3 regions of the Paenibacillus sp. GM1FR genome follow, and region 3 is predicted to be linked to each of the others. Evidence: riboswitches for the same ligand, from Rfam matches in the RefSeq annotation. Region 3 holds a riboswitch; each other region holds the start of a gene.
What was found. Region 3 has a riboswitch for S-adenosylmethionine ahead of mmuP (S-methylmethionine permease). Riboswitches for the same ligand answer to the same signal wherever they lie in the genome.
Positions count from the first base shown of each region.

Region 1: another riboswitch for S-adenosylmethionine. It lies ahead of metA (homoserine O-acetyltransferase MetA); the one in region 3 lies ahead of mmuP (S-methylmethionine permease).
Region 2: another riboswitch for S-adenosylmethionine. It lies ahead of PAEAM_RS28870 (methionine ABC transporter ATP-binding protein); the one in region 3 lies ahead of mmuP (S-methylmethionine permease).

Region 1 covers NZ_MKZL01000059.1:156,673-161,013, forward strand. The annotation lists gene PAEAM_RS26770 (trans-sulfuration enzyme family protein) at 1-668, opposite strand, end outside; gene PAEAM_RS26775 (PLP-dependent transferase) at 665-1,849, opposite strand; gene metA (homoserine O-acetyltransferase MetA) at 1,874-2,791, opposite strand; SAM riboswitch class I at 3,028-3,151, opposite strand; gene corA (magnesium/cobalt transporter CorA) at 3,603-4,341, shown strand, end outside.
Region 2 covers NZ_MKZL01000063.1:196,448-200,788, reverse strand. The annotation lists gene PAEAM_RS28880 (COX15/CtaA family protein) at 1-498, shown strand, start outside; gene PAEAM_RS28875 (Cthe_2314 family HEPN domain-containing protein) at 702-1,418, shown strand; SAM riboswitch class I at 1,548-1,689, shown strand; gene PAEAM_RS28870 (methionine ABC transporter ATP-binding protein) at 1,815-2,849, shown strand; gene PAEAM_RS28865 (methionine ABC transporter permease) at 2,850-3,509, shown strand; gene PAEAM_RS28860 (MetQ/NlpA family ABC transporter substrate-binding protein) at 3,584-4,341, shown strand, end outside.
Region 3 covers NZ_MKZL01000066.1:200,676-205,016, forward strand. The annotation lists gene mmuM (homocysteine S-methyltransferase) at 1-913, opposite strand, end outside; gene mmuP (S-methylmethionine permease) at 891-2,303, opposite strand; SAM riboswitch class I at 2,396-2,497, opposite strand; gene PAEAM_RS30255 (Ger(x)C family spore germination protein) at 2,568-3,770, opposite strand; gene PAEAM_RS30260 (spore germination protein) at 3,767-4,341, opposite strand, start outside.

The DNA of each region.
Region 1 (4,341 bases), on a different contig from region 3:
GTGCGAGCAACAGCTAACCCTGCAAGTACATCACTGTGACCTCCGAGAAACTTCGTAGCACTATGTACGACGATGTCCACACCAAGCTCAATTGGACGCTGATAGTAAGGTGTCATAAAGGTGTTATCCAGAATCGTGATCAGGTCATGTTCCTTCGACCAGTCAGTTACGGCAGCGATATCCGTAATTCGCAGTGTAGGGTTGGACGGTGTTTCCATATAAACTGCCTTGGTGTTTGGCTTGAGTGCCGCTTTCACTTCATCTATATTGGTCATGTCTACAAAGGTTGTCTCGATCTGCATACGGCTTAATATGGAAGTAAGCAAACGATACGTACCTCCATATACGTCTTCCGTTACAATCATGTGGTCCCCTGCGGAGAACATCATGAACACGCTTGAGATCGCAGCCATCCCCGAAGAATAGGCAAAGCCTCGTGCGCCGCCCTCCAGCAATGTGATGTAATCTTCCAAAGCCTGACGTGTCGGATTACCCGAACGACTGTAATCATGTTGAGGCGGATTGAAGATATCAAAATGATGGAATGTTGATGCTTGGTAGATCGGTACACTGGAGGCTCCAGTCGTTTTGTCAATCTCATCACCAAAATGGAGCAATTTGGTATCAAATTTCAACTCGGAATTGGGCTTGTTGTTGGACTCACTCATGAGTGCACGCCTCCTTCCACTTCCTGTTGTGCAGCTGTCAGAGCATTGCCGAGATCTGCAATCAGATCATCCGCATGTTCAATGCCTACAGAGAACCGGAGCAGACGGTCATCCACACCTACGGCTTCACGAATTTCAAGCGGAATATCCGCATGCGTTTGTACTGCCGGATAAGTCATGAGTGATTCAACTCCGCCGAGACTTTCGGCAAAAGCAATGAGTTTGATATGACGAAGTAATGGTTCAACATAACGTGCATCCTTCACTTTGAAAGAGAAGATACCAGTGTTACCGGTAGATTGTTTATTCTGTATCTCATACCCTGGATGATCGGATAGTCCTGGATGATACACTTCAACCACCGCTGGGTGCTCAAGCAAGTATTTGGCAATAGTAAGTGCATTGTGCTCATGACGTTCCATGCGAAGAGCCAGCGTTTTCATACCTTTCATCAACTGGTAGGAGTCACTTGGAGATAATACTGCTCCAATGGAATTATGCAGGAATGCCATCTCTGCAGATAACACCTCACCTTTGGTAATAATTAGTCCGGCCAGCACATCATTGTGTCCGCCCAGATATTTGGTAGCGCTATGAATGATGATATCAGCACCCAGTTCAATCGGACGTTGGAAAAATGGAGTCAACAACGTGTTGTCAACAATGGTCAACAGGTTGTAACTTTTCGCCCAGGAAGCAACGGCTTCCACATCGGTGATCATCATCAGTGGGTTGGTTGGTGTCTCAATAAATACAGCTTTGGTATTCGGTTGACGAACCTTCTCCAGTGCTGCCAGGTCATTCGTGTCCACATAACTTGCAGTTACGCCGAAACGGGACAGAATACGTTCCAGCAGACGATAGGTTCCACCATACAGATCCAGCGATACAATCAGATGATCCCCTTGACCAAACATGGCGAAGATCGTTTGCAGCGCGGCCATTCCCGAGCTACAGGCAAATCCTGCATCACCGGACTCCAGCGCTGCGGCGGCTTCTTCCAATACTTTACGGGTTGGATTAGTCGTACGAATATAATCAAACCCCGTGCTTTGTCCAAGCTTCGGGTGGCGAAACGCAGTGGATTGATAGATCGGAAAGTTAATGGCGCCTGTTACCGGTTCATTGATGGACCCAATTTGTGCTAAGCGGCTTTCGATTTTCAACTTGTTGTCTTCCATTGCTGCATCCTCCTGTAATCTCGATTAGATTTGCGGGCCAATATCGTAAGGTGTTTCTTGATACACATAGTAATTGAGCCAGTTAGAGAATAATAAGTTGGCATGAGCGCGCCAAGTAGCTGGTGGCACACGGGAAGGGTCGTCATTCGGATAATAATGTCTAGGTAATGCAATATCCATCCCTTTCGCTGCATCCCGGTCATACTCCCACTTTAATGAGAAAGGATCATACTCGGCATGTCCTGTAGCAAAAATCTGTTTGCCGTCTTTGGTAGCAACCAGGAAGATCCCCGCTTCCTCGGATTCAGCCAAAATCTCTAAATTCTCATTCTTTTCAATATCTTCGCGTCTCACTTCCGTATGACGGGAATGTGGAACGTTGAATACTTCATCGAATCCACGCAACAATGGAACATGTGGTTTATTGATGGTATGTGGGAAAACGCCAAAACACTTTTCATCAAGTGCAACCTTGGGTACATCAAAATGATGGTATAAACCTGCCTGAGAAGCCCAACATATGTGGAGGGTTGAAGTCACATTGGTTTTGGTCCATTCGAAGATCTCCTGGATTTCATTCCAATAGTTCACGTCTTCGAAATCCATCTGTTCCACCGGGGCACCCGTAATGATCATTCCATCGAAACGGCGGTGCTCAATCTCATCAAAGGTTTTATAGAACAGATCCAAATACTCCTGAGACGTATTCTTCGACGTATGGGATTTGGGATGTACAAGAACGACATCCACCTGAATAGGCGTGTTTCCCACCAGACGAAGCAATTGTGTTTCGGTCGTTTCCTTTGTGGGCATCAGGTTTAATATAGCGATACGGAGTGGACGAATATCCTGCTGATATGCAGAAGTTTCATCCATGACGAAGATATTCTCTCCTTCAAGTACTTCTTTTGCTGGTAGAGTATCGGGTATTTTGATTGGCATAGTAAGTCTAACTCCTCCTTGTGCATAGATAGATGCAGCCACCCCTGGCTTGATGTCTTCACATCAATACAGTTATAGACTGCCTTGAGCTTGTAAAAACATTGAATTGCGCTTTCATCCAACGTTACAAACAACCTCAAGTTCCTTAGCGAAAATCACTGCTGAGAAGTCGGGGCATATGACAAAGACCTTCCTCGGATTTCGAGAAAGGTCATATGTAAAATAGATATGCGCCTCTCTCATCTCTCAGTTACAACAGTGCCACCTGACACTTAGTCGCTGCAAGAATTAGCACCGTGCGGTATACCGCCGGTTGCCGGGTTTCATCGGGCCAGTCCCTCCACCTACTCTTGATAAGATTTCGCTGTATTAGATTGTAATTTAATATGGTTCACCGTCTACTTTATTACATTAATGCCCTCACGTCAAGTTGCAGTTCGATGTCTGCTTCCCAGATCGGAACCGTTCATCATCCGTTGTCATACACTGCCTCAGGGCGCGAAATAGACACATTTTTGCGCTTGAAAGCACCTTGTACCAGCGGTATACTAAACAAGGTGTTATAAACCCTTATGTGAGAGGTGACATATTAAATGGATGGCGACCCGAGGCCTGACTGGCAGCCGAATTCCGACAAACTGCATAGAGAATTGACATCAGCATGCCGGCAGCGGGACGTGACTTCCGTTTGATTATATAGTGAACGCAGCCCTGATCTCCAGGCTCCGCTGCCGACCGGCTGATTTGTTCTTTTTGCGCCCATAATGATAATATCCGCCAAGTTGGCGGGTGCAGAAGGAGTAGATTAACGATGAAAATCCGGTTGGTAAACAACGGTGTATTTATTCCGGTGGACGATATTCAGCAGGCGCTGACTCCACCAGCGGAAGGATTTTACTGGATTGATGCAGACGTAGACGATTTGGCGGTACTTCAGCCGCTGTTCCTGATGCATGATCTGGCTGTGGAAGACTGTCTTAGTGACGAAGAACAACGTCCGAAGATTGAAATTTATGAGAACCATTATTTTATTGTGATTAATAGCATCCGTTTTGATGATGAAGAGATATTTCTACGTGCGGTCAACCTGTTTCTCGGCAGACATTTCATTATTAGTGTTACCAAGCACAAGGTCAGCGAATTGCGTACACTGAAACCCATCCTGTGGGAACAGGAAATCAGTACACCGGATCGTCTGCTGTATTTGCTGGTTGACTTGATTGTTGATAATTATTTCACCGTAGGTGACCGAATTGAAGCACGGATCGAGAAGCTTGAGGAAGACATTCTGATGCACACCAAAAAGTCACATCTGAATGAAATCATCGGGCTGCGCAGTGAGATTCTGTGGCTGAAGAAAGTGCTTGGACCTCAGAAAGAGGTTATTAACACCCTGAATAAAAAAGATCTGCGTCTCATCGATGATCAACTGCAAAAGTATTTCAGTGACATCTATGAGAATGCTGTAAAAATATCTGAAACCTTTGAGACTTATCGCGACCTGATGGGCAACTTGCGAGAAGCCTACCAATCCAGTATTGCGAACCGGG
Region 2 (4,341 bases), on a different contig from region 3:
GATGGCGGATTGGAGCGCCTGAATAAATACCCTCGGGTTAGCAAAAAATTCAGGAATCTGGTCTGGTTCTCCACCATTTACACATATCTCGTGGTATACACAGGTGCATTTGTGAGTCACACGGATTCTGCCGGTGGATGTTCTGGATTTCCGCTTTGTAACGGTCAGATTATTCCTGAGCTTTCGGGTGGGGTAGCGGTTGCTTTTGCTCACCGTGCAGCAGCTGCGTCGCTCGTGATTGTTATCGCAATCCTGGGTCATTTCGCTTACCGTAATCATCCGGACAACAAGGAAATGCGTACTCTGGGTGTGGTATCCGTTGTTCTTATTCTGATGCAAGTAGTCATTGGTATTTTCATGATGGTGACAATGAACCGTCCGGAAGTATACATGTTCGTAGCTCTTGCTCATATGCTGGATATCGCCATATTGTTTGGAGTCTTAACGTATATGAGTTTCCTGGTGTACAAGCTACATCGCCCGGCTAATCGTTTCTAAGATATAGATCCATTCTTTTTCAAAGGTACTTGGGCTAAATATGAAAGTCCACCATCCAGTGATATGTACATCATTGGACAGGTGGACTTTGTTTGATGTCAGAGGGATCAGGGCAACCTATGGCAAGCAGCAATTACACGGAATGAATGATGTTTCGTTTACGGTGATGAATTCTTGTTGATTTGGAAAAGAGGAGGTTAGATATGCTGCGAACGTTGTTGGGGGAAAAGCCACGTATAAACGAAGGTAAATTGAAGGCAGCGATGGACGCAATGGCGCATACGCTTGAGCTATTTCAACGACAAATGCATGTGGACCATGATCCCACGCATGACTATCGGAAACTGTATGTGTGGACTCAGGGACTCATCTCCTCACTGGATGAACTGGAGCAAAGCTGTTTCGCTGCTGCTCATTTTCGCAAAAAGGTCGTTGCAGGCTCAACGGATGATATGACGGCGACTGAAAAAGCCGAGTATGCACGTTATGTGTATTTCTACAAAGATGGCTTTATCCGCTGCTTTGCCATTCTGGATAAAGTCGGCACAGTATTAAATGAAATATTCCAGCTGAATACTTCCAATACCAAAGCGCATTTTTCTTATTTTACTGTGTTAAGGCAGTTCGACTATGCAAGGGAGCATCATGATCTTGCATTGCAATTAATACAGATCAAGGACTCTTATCGTGAACCGATGAGCAAGCTGCGCAAGCGACGTAATATGGAAATTCACTACATGAACTCAGAAATGCACGATGACCTGTGGCAGTTACACCAGACCTTGCAAGGTAAAGTGAAATTGGAGGATCTGAATCAGCATGTGCAGGAAATGCGTCAGGGCGTGGATATGGTCTGTGAAACGTTAACAGCCTCTTATAGTTATATCAATAAAATATGGAAAAGAAATAATTCCCTTTGACAAATCGGAATACTTGGAATATACTGAGTTTCAATCGAATGTTACATGGATATAACTGATATTTCGGAAGTTACGTTCACATTATAAAGCATAAACTACATGAACTTATAAAATCCTACAACAACATATTTCTTATCGAGAGCGGCGGAGGGACAGGCCCGATGAAGCCCGGCAACCGATTTGTAATGACATGATACATGTATCATTCGTTATAGATGTTAGGTGCTAATTCCTACAAAATGGTGCAAGACACGATTTTGGCAGATGAGAAGGTATATTCTTTCACGTGAAGAGCCCTCTTTGTATCTGCAAAGGGCTCTTTTTTTGTACTTAAGGGGAGTTTTCCTTTAGATCGGGTAAAGATACATGTAGGTGTTTGGAAAGGGGCAAGTGCGATTGATTGAATTAAAAGGTTTAACGAAAACGTACGGCAAAGGGGCAAAATCTACAACAGCGTTATCCGAGCTGAATTTGAGCATCCAAAAGGGTGAAATCTACGGTGTGATTGGCCATTCCGGAGCTGGAAAAAGCACATTGATTCGCTGCATTAATTTGCTGGAACGGCCTACGGAGGGTGAGGTATGGGTCGACGGAATCAACCTGACTGAACTGAGCAAAACCGAATTGCAGCAACAGAGACGCAAGATCGGGATGATTTTTCAACACTTTAATCTGTTATCTTCGGCAACGGTATATGACAATGTAGCTTTTCCACTAAAGCTTGTGAATACACCCAAGGATGCCATTGATCGCAAAGTGAAGGAAATGCTTGCACTGGTTGGTCTGGAGCACCACAGCAGCAAATATCCGGCTCAATTATCGGGTGGCCAGAAACAACGTGTAGGGATTGCGAGAGCACTTGCAAGTGATCCAAATGTACTTCTCTGTGATGAGGCTACTTCGGCACTTGATCCGCAGACGACAAATTCAATCCTGAAGTTATTACTCGACATTAATGAAAAGTACAACCTAACGATTGTGCTGATCACACATGAGATGCATGTCATTCAGAACATCTGTGACAAGGTGGCTGTCATTCATCAAGGTGGCATTGTGGAACAAGGACCTGTAACAGACGTGTTCCTGAAGCCGCAGCATGCGATTACGCGGGACTTCATGATGCGTGACCATGAAGCTGGACTTGCTCTGGAAGAGACCGCTCTGGCAAATGCAGGCGTTGAATTGCAGGCAGGTGCTGCTTCCAAACTTGTGAAGATATCCTTTCTGGGTAACAAAACGTATGAAGCGATTTTGTCTAGAACGGTACGTAAAACAGGCGTGGATTTTGCCATCCTGCAAGGTACAATCTCTACGATCAAACAGGTTCCTTATGGGCAGCTGACCGTTCGGTTCGAGGGTGATTCAAATGCGATTGATCGGACGATATCAGAATTAACCGCTGAGGGACTTGATGTGGAGGTGCTTCGTTAGATGGATTTTTCAACCGTACGTTGGGAAGAGGTTGGTAAAGCTTCCATAGAGACACTGCAAATTTTGGGTGTATCAGGCTTGTTTACCGTTATCTTAGGTTTACCGCTCGGAGTACTGCTGTTCATGACAGCCCGATCTGCTTCGATTAAGTCACGGGCAGTGTACACTATACTATCCCTGATTGTGAATATTTTGCGCTCAGTCCCATTTATCATATTGATTGTTGCTCTTATTCCATTCACTCGTATACTCGTCGGTACAGCTACGGGGGTGCTCGGCGTTATACCTCCTTTGGTGATTTCAGCAGCTCCTTATTTTGCTCGTTTGGTGGAGACGACGTTGCGAGAAGTTGATCGTGGTGTCATTGAAGCGGCACAGTCGATGGGTGCATCGACCGGACAGATTGTAAGACGGGTGTTACTGCCTGAGGCGCTGCCTGGACTGCTTGCGGGTATAACGATCACCATTGTTACGCTCGTCTCCTATACGGCGATGGCGGGCATGGTTGGTGGTGGAGGTCTGGGAACACTGGCAATCAACTATGGATACTTCCGTTATCAAAATGAAATTATGATCATATCCGTAGTGTCGATGATCATTCTAGTGCAAATTCTCCAGATGGCTGGAGATCGCTTGGTTACATTTTTCACCAGGAAATAACACATAGATAACATGATGGTTATGCAATAATGCGGACGCCACATGACAAAATGATTAGAGAAGGGGTTTTACACATGAAAAAATGGTCTTTTGCTCTACTTAGTCTTATGTTGATTGCGGTTCTCGCAGCTTGCGGAAACAACAAGGACGCCGATAGCGGCGCAGACAATTCAGCAGGTGCACCTCGTACAGTTGAATTGAAAGTTGGAGCTTCACCTACACCACACGCAGAGATTCTGGAAAGCATCAAGCCTGAACTGGAAGCACAAGGTATCCGTCTGCAAGTCGTTACATTCAACGACTATGTTCAACCCAATCAGCAACTTGCTGACAAAAAATTGGATGCAAACTTCTTCCAACACCAACCATATCTGGACACAGAGAATAAAGAACGTGGATTCAACCTCGTTTCTGTAACACCTGTTCATGTTGAACCTTTTGGCGGATACTCCAAGAAGATTAAGTCTTTGGATGAATTGGCTGATGGCGCAAAAGTAGCAATTCCAAATGACCCATCCAATGGTGGACGTGCACTGTTGTTACTTGCGAAGGAAGGCATTATTACGCTGAAAGACAACACAAATATCTCATCTACGATTCAAGACATCACAGCCAATCCGAAGAACCTGGATATCATTGAACTGGATGCAGCCATGATGCCTCGTCAATTGGATGAAGCGGATCTGGTATTCATCAACGCTAACTATGCGCTCGAAGCGAACTTGAATCCGGCGAATGATGCTTTGCTGATCGAAGATCTGCAAGGTAACCCATACGCAAACATCCTCGTTTCCCGTGAGGACAACAAGGATGCAGATGCAATCCAAAAACT
Region 3 (4,341 bases):
CATATACTTCTCCCGAGTTCGGATACACAATAACAGGTTTATCGCTGGTACGGCTCAAAATACCCACTGCTTCCGTCACCACTTCCATCGGAGCACAGTTCAGGCCAATCGCCGCAACCTGCGGCTCGGAGCCAAACTTCTGTGCACACACCTCAAGCGGTGTGCCCTCGCTGATGCTTGTCCCGTCTTTTAAAGAAAAAGATAACCAGGCATACGCATGAGGAAACTCCTTCAGTACATCAACCAGCACCTGTGCTTCCTGCAAGGAAGGAATCGTCTCAAACGCCAGAATATCTGCACCCGCTTCAATCAGCGCCGCCATACGCGGACGGTGAAATGCGGCAAGCGTCTCATCCGACACCCCGTAATGACCCACATACTCTGAACCATCCGCCAGATAGGCGCCGTACGGCCCAACGGACCCGGCAATAATTGGACGTGGACGAAGACAATCTCCTTCGTGATCTACTGTACGTTCTGTTATTTGCTCCTCATTCTCCACCGTCTCGGCACGTACCGAAGGAGCTTCTACAAGCTGACCTGTTGAGCTTTCTCTCCCTACTAAATCACTCTGCACTTCCGCCCATACGGCATCTCTCGCCTGAGCAGCCAACTCCACCGTCTTGCGGATCAGCTCCAGTGCTGACTGTTCATCGATCCCTCTCTTGCGGAAACCATCCACCGTCGCCTGATAACTGGATGTAATCGCACAGTCGGCTCCTGCTCGAAAATAATCTGCATGGACCTGAACAATAACATCCGGATTCTCAAGCAACACACGAGCAGACCATAGTGGATCATCGAGATCACATCCATGCTGTTCGAGTTCCGTAGCCAACGCTCCATCCAGAATCATGACCGGATGTTCACGAAGGATCTGTTCTATGGGGTTAGTCTGTTGTTCTTGCGTCATGTACTTGTCCTCTTTTCTTATTCACACGTTCTGTCAGATAATAAGCAGCGTAACATACTGCGATAAACGGAACCCCACAATACAGCGCAATCCGCTGTGTCGGGTCAAAGGCAATACCTATGCATGAAGCCAGGCATAATATAAATGAAACAATTGGTACAACCGGATACAGTGGTGTGCGGTAGACCAGATCTTTGACCGCATGTCCTTCCCGGATATATTGTCTGCGGAACATGTATTGGGAGGCACTGATGCTCATCCATACCGCAACGACAGCCAGACCTGAAATGGAAACCAGTGTAATATAGACGGTACCTGGCGCAATGATACTGGACAGCAAAGCCAGCGCACCACCAACCATACTGATCAGAAGTGCGTTCAATGGCACACCCTGTTTGGTCAATTTGGCAAACCATGGAGAGATCGTTTTTTTGTCAGCCAGAGACCAGAGCATCCGTGAAGATGCATACAGGCCTGAATTAGCAGCAGAGAGAATCGCCGTCAGAATAACAAAGTTCATAATGTCTGCTGCATAGGGTACACCCACCCGCTCCATTACCGCTACAAACGGACTTTCCAGTACACTGGCATCCGACATGGGCAGCAAGGCCGACAAGATAATAATCGTTCCGATGAAGAAAATAACCAAACGCCACAGCGTTGTATGAATAGCCTTTGGTATCGTCTTTTCCGGGTTCTCCGTCTCCCCGGCGGCAATGCCGATTAACTCGGTGCCTGAGAAGGCAAAGTTTACAGCAAGCATGGTCATCAATATCGCTGTAGCCCCATGAGGGAACCACCCTGATGCGGTAATATTCGATAGAAATGGAGCCGGTTCAGAATCCGCCATGGGAATGAACCCAAACATGGCTGCGCCACCGATAATAATGAAGATTACGATAGTCACTACTTTTACAGATGAGAACCAGAACTCGGATTCCGCAAAAAATTTCACCGTTAGAGCGTTAAACAGAAAGATCATCAGTGCAAAAACCGCGCTCCATATCCATACGTTTACCGATGGGAACCAGCGCTGCATCAGCAATCCGGCGGCTGTGAATTCGGAGCCAAGCGCAACAGTCCAGGTTAACCAGTATAACCAAGCCACCGTGTAGCCTGTTGCCGGTCCGATATATTTGGCGGCATAACTATGAAATGCTCCCGTCTCTGGCATATGAACAGACAGTTCACCAAGACAGAGCATCACCAGATATACAACGATGGCTCCGATCAGATAGGACAAAATGGTTCCCAGTGGTCCCGCCTGCTGAATGGTGTAACCTGAGCTGAGGAATAATCCCGTTCCAATAACTCCTCCGAGAGAGAGCATGACCACATGCCGTGCCTGCATTTTCCGCTGAAAATGCCCTTTGTCGTTTTTGTTCTCCATACCTGCTGCTCCCCTACTTCTTCATCCAGAAAAAACAAAAAAGACCCACTCTGCCTATAGAGTGCGCCGTTACTGACAAATAAAAACAAACGCTCCTATCTATCAGGCTTTCACCCGCTGGAATTAGCACAGTATCCTTCAGATCTGTTGCTGAGGTTTCTAAGGGCCAGTCCCTCCACCTCTCTGGATAAGAAAATGATTTTTTACTAATATAGCGATCTATCATGAATGTGTCAACATTTAAATAATATATGGCACACCTCGTTATTCGGTGGAAGACCCCGGATTCGTGATGGTGGTCTTTACCTCATACGTGATCGGCACGGTGCTAAAAATTTTATCCCAATCGTCTTTGACTTTTTTCCATGTTTTAGGTTCTTTGATACGTAAGCTATCCCGAAAATCCGCAACATCTACTTTATAGGTATGCTGCAGTTTGTATAACAACTGTCGAATCTGTTGTTTGGCAAGTTCAGCAAATTCTTTTTCCAATTCACTGAGATACGCACCTTTTTCCTCTTCCTCGGGAGCACGCCAATCCTCCATCAACCAGCCTTCGGATTCAGTTTTCACATGGAATGAAATATCATCGCCAACCACTTTTGGAATTATTGTTGTTTTTTTCTTCTTCATTTCATATACAACAGTGAATCCCGCTTTATTGTATGTCTTCAAGATACCTCCTTTTTCTTTAGGTCTGAGCCAAGATAGCCCTTCTAGATCCGTTTGGCTGAGTTCCCCGATGAATTTGGTTGTTTTCCCATCAAAGATACTGGCACCGGAGAACTTGTCCTCTCCATTGAAGTTCAGTACATTCTGGAGCAAAAAGCTGGAACCGGATTGCATTTGTGCATCTAATTTGGAGAGTAGAACGGGGTCCAGGATTTTATTGGACAAGTATGAATTACCGGTAATACCTGTAAGATAAAATGCTGGAATCCGGGAAGGATCATCTGAAGTCAGTACATCAACAGCGCGATGATGGCTAATCAACACCAGACAGTTAGGACGAATATCGTTATCCCGAAGTACAAAATCCAGCAGCTGGTCCAGACCATACTTTTTGGCGATATCCTTGGACACAACGATAACCTTCAGATGATGTCCGATGAGCGGATGATCTCGTCTCAGTGCAAACTGACGAAAGATTTGCAGCAAGGAATCTCCGGTAAGCTGTTCATTGGAATAGGACGTTTTACCAGAAGCAGGCGAACCGGATTGTTGGCTCTTTTGACTGCTGGAATTACCGGGAGCAATCTGTACCGTGGCCGTCAAATTGTTCTGCTTGGAGTACCCTCCTCCCTGATTGGCGATGTTCTCCTCAAATTCCGTCTCTTTGCCGATATCGATCCCGAGACCAACGTAGACACTTAGATCCTCTATCTCTCGACTGCTCCAACATCCGGATATCGTTAAGAGAATGCATAATACAGTGGCTAAGCGTAACAACATGCGGAATGTAATCATGCATGCTTGCCTCCTTTTTTGCGAATCAGACTTAACAACAGTAGTACCAGAGGTAAAATGCCAAACAAAAATACGGACACATTGCCTAGCATATCTCCTAGTACGAAGGTATCATCCACTGTTTTGGGTATCATTGCTGTCAGATAAATGAACGGCAGCAGGCCGTACATGATGCCTTTGATTTTTTTGGAACGAAACAAATCACGAATACCCACCGAAGCGCAGTAATGTGTAATTGCTGTAGTCGAAAAGATTTGCATAATCCAGATGACCAGCAATAAGGATTCAAAACGCTCGAATATCAGACCCTGGATTTCGAAGCTTCTTACCAAATCCAGCGTTGGCCAGGTTCGAGTTTTGATGCCATCGAGCGATAAACTGCCTATAACCATCACCACCGTGATCAAGTAGATAATAGTGGATATGAGTATCCCCCAGGTCATCGCTTTATTGCTCTTCTTCGGATTTTTCATATAGGCAGTCATGATTAACATCACCTCATAGCCCGTATAAGATAATAGTGAAGGCTTCAACCCTTGGAAAACGGGCATAATCCCATCACCGAGGACGG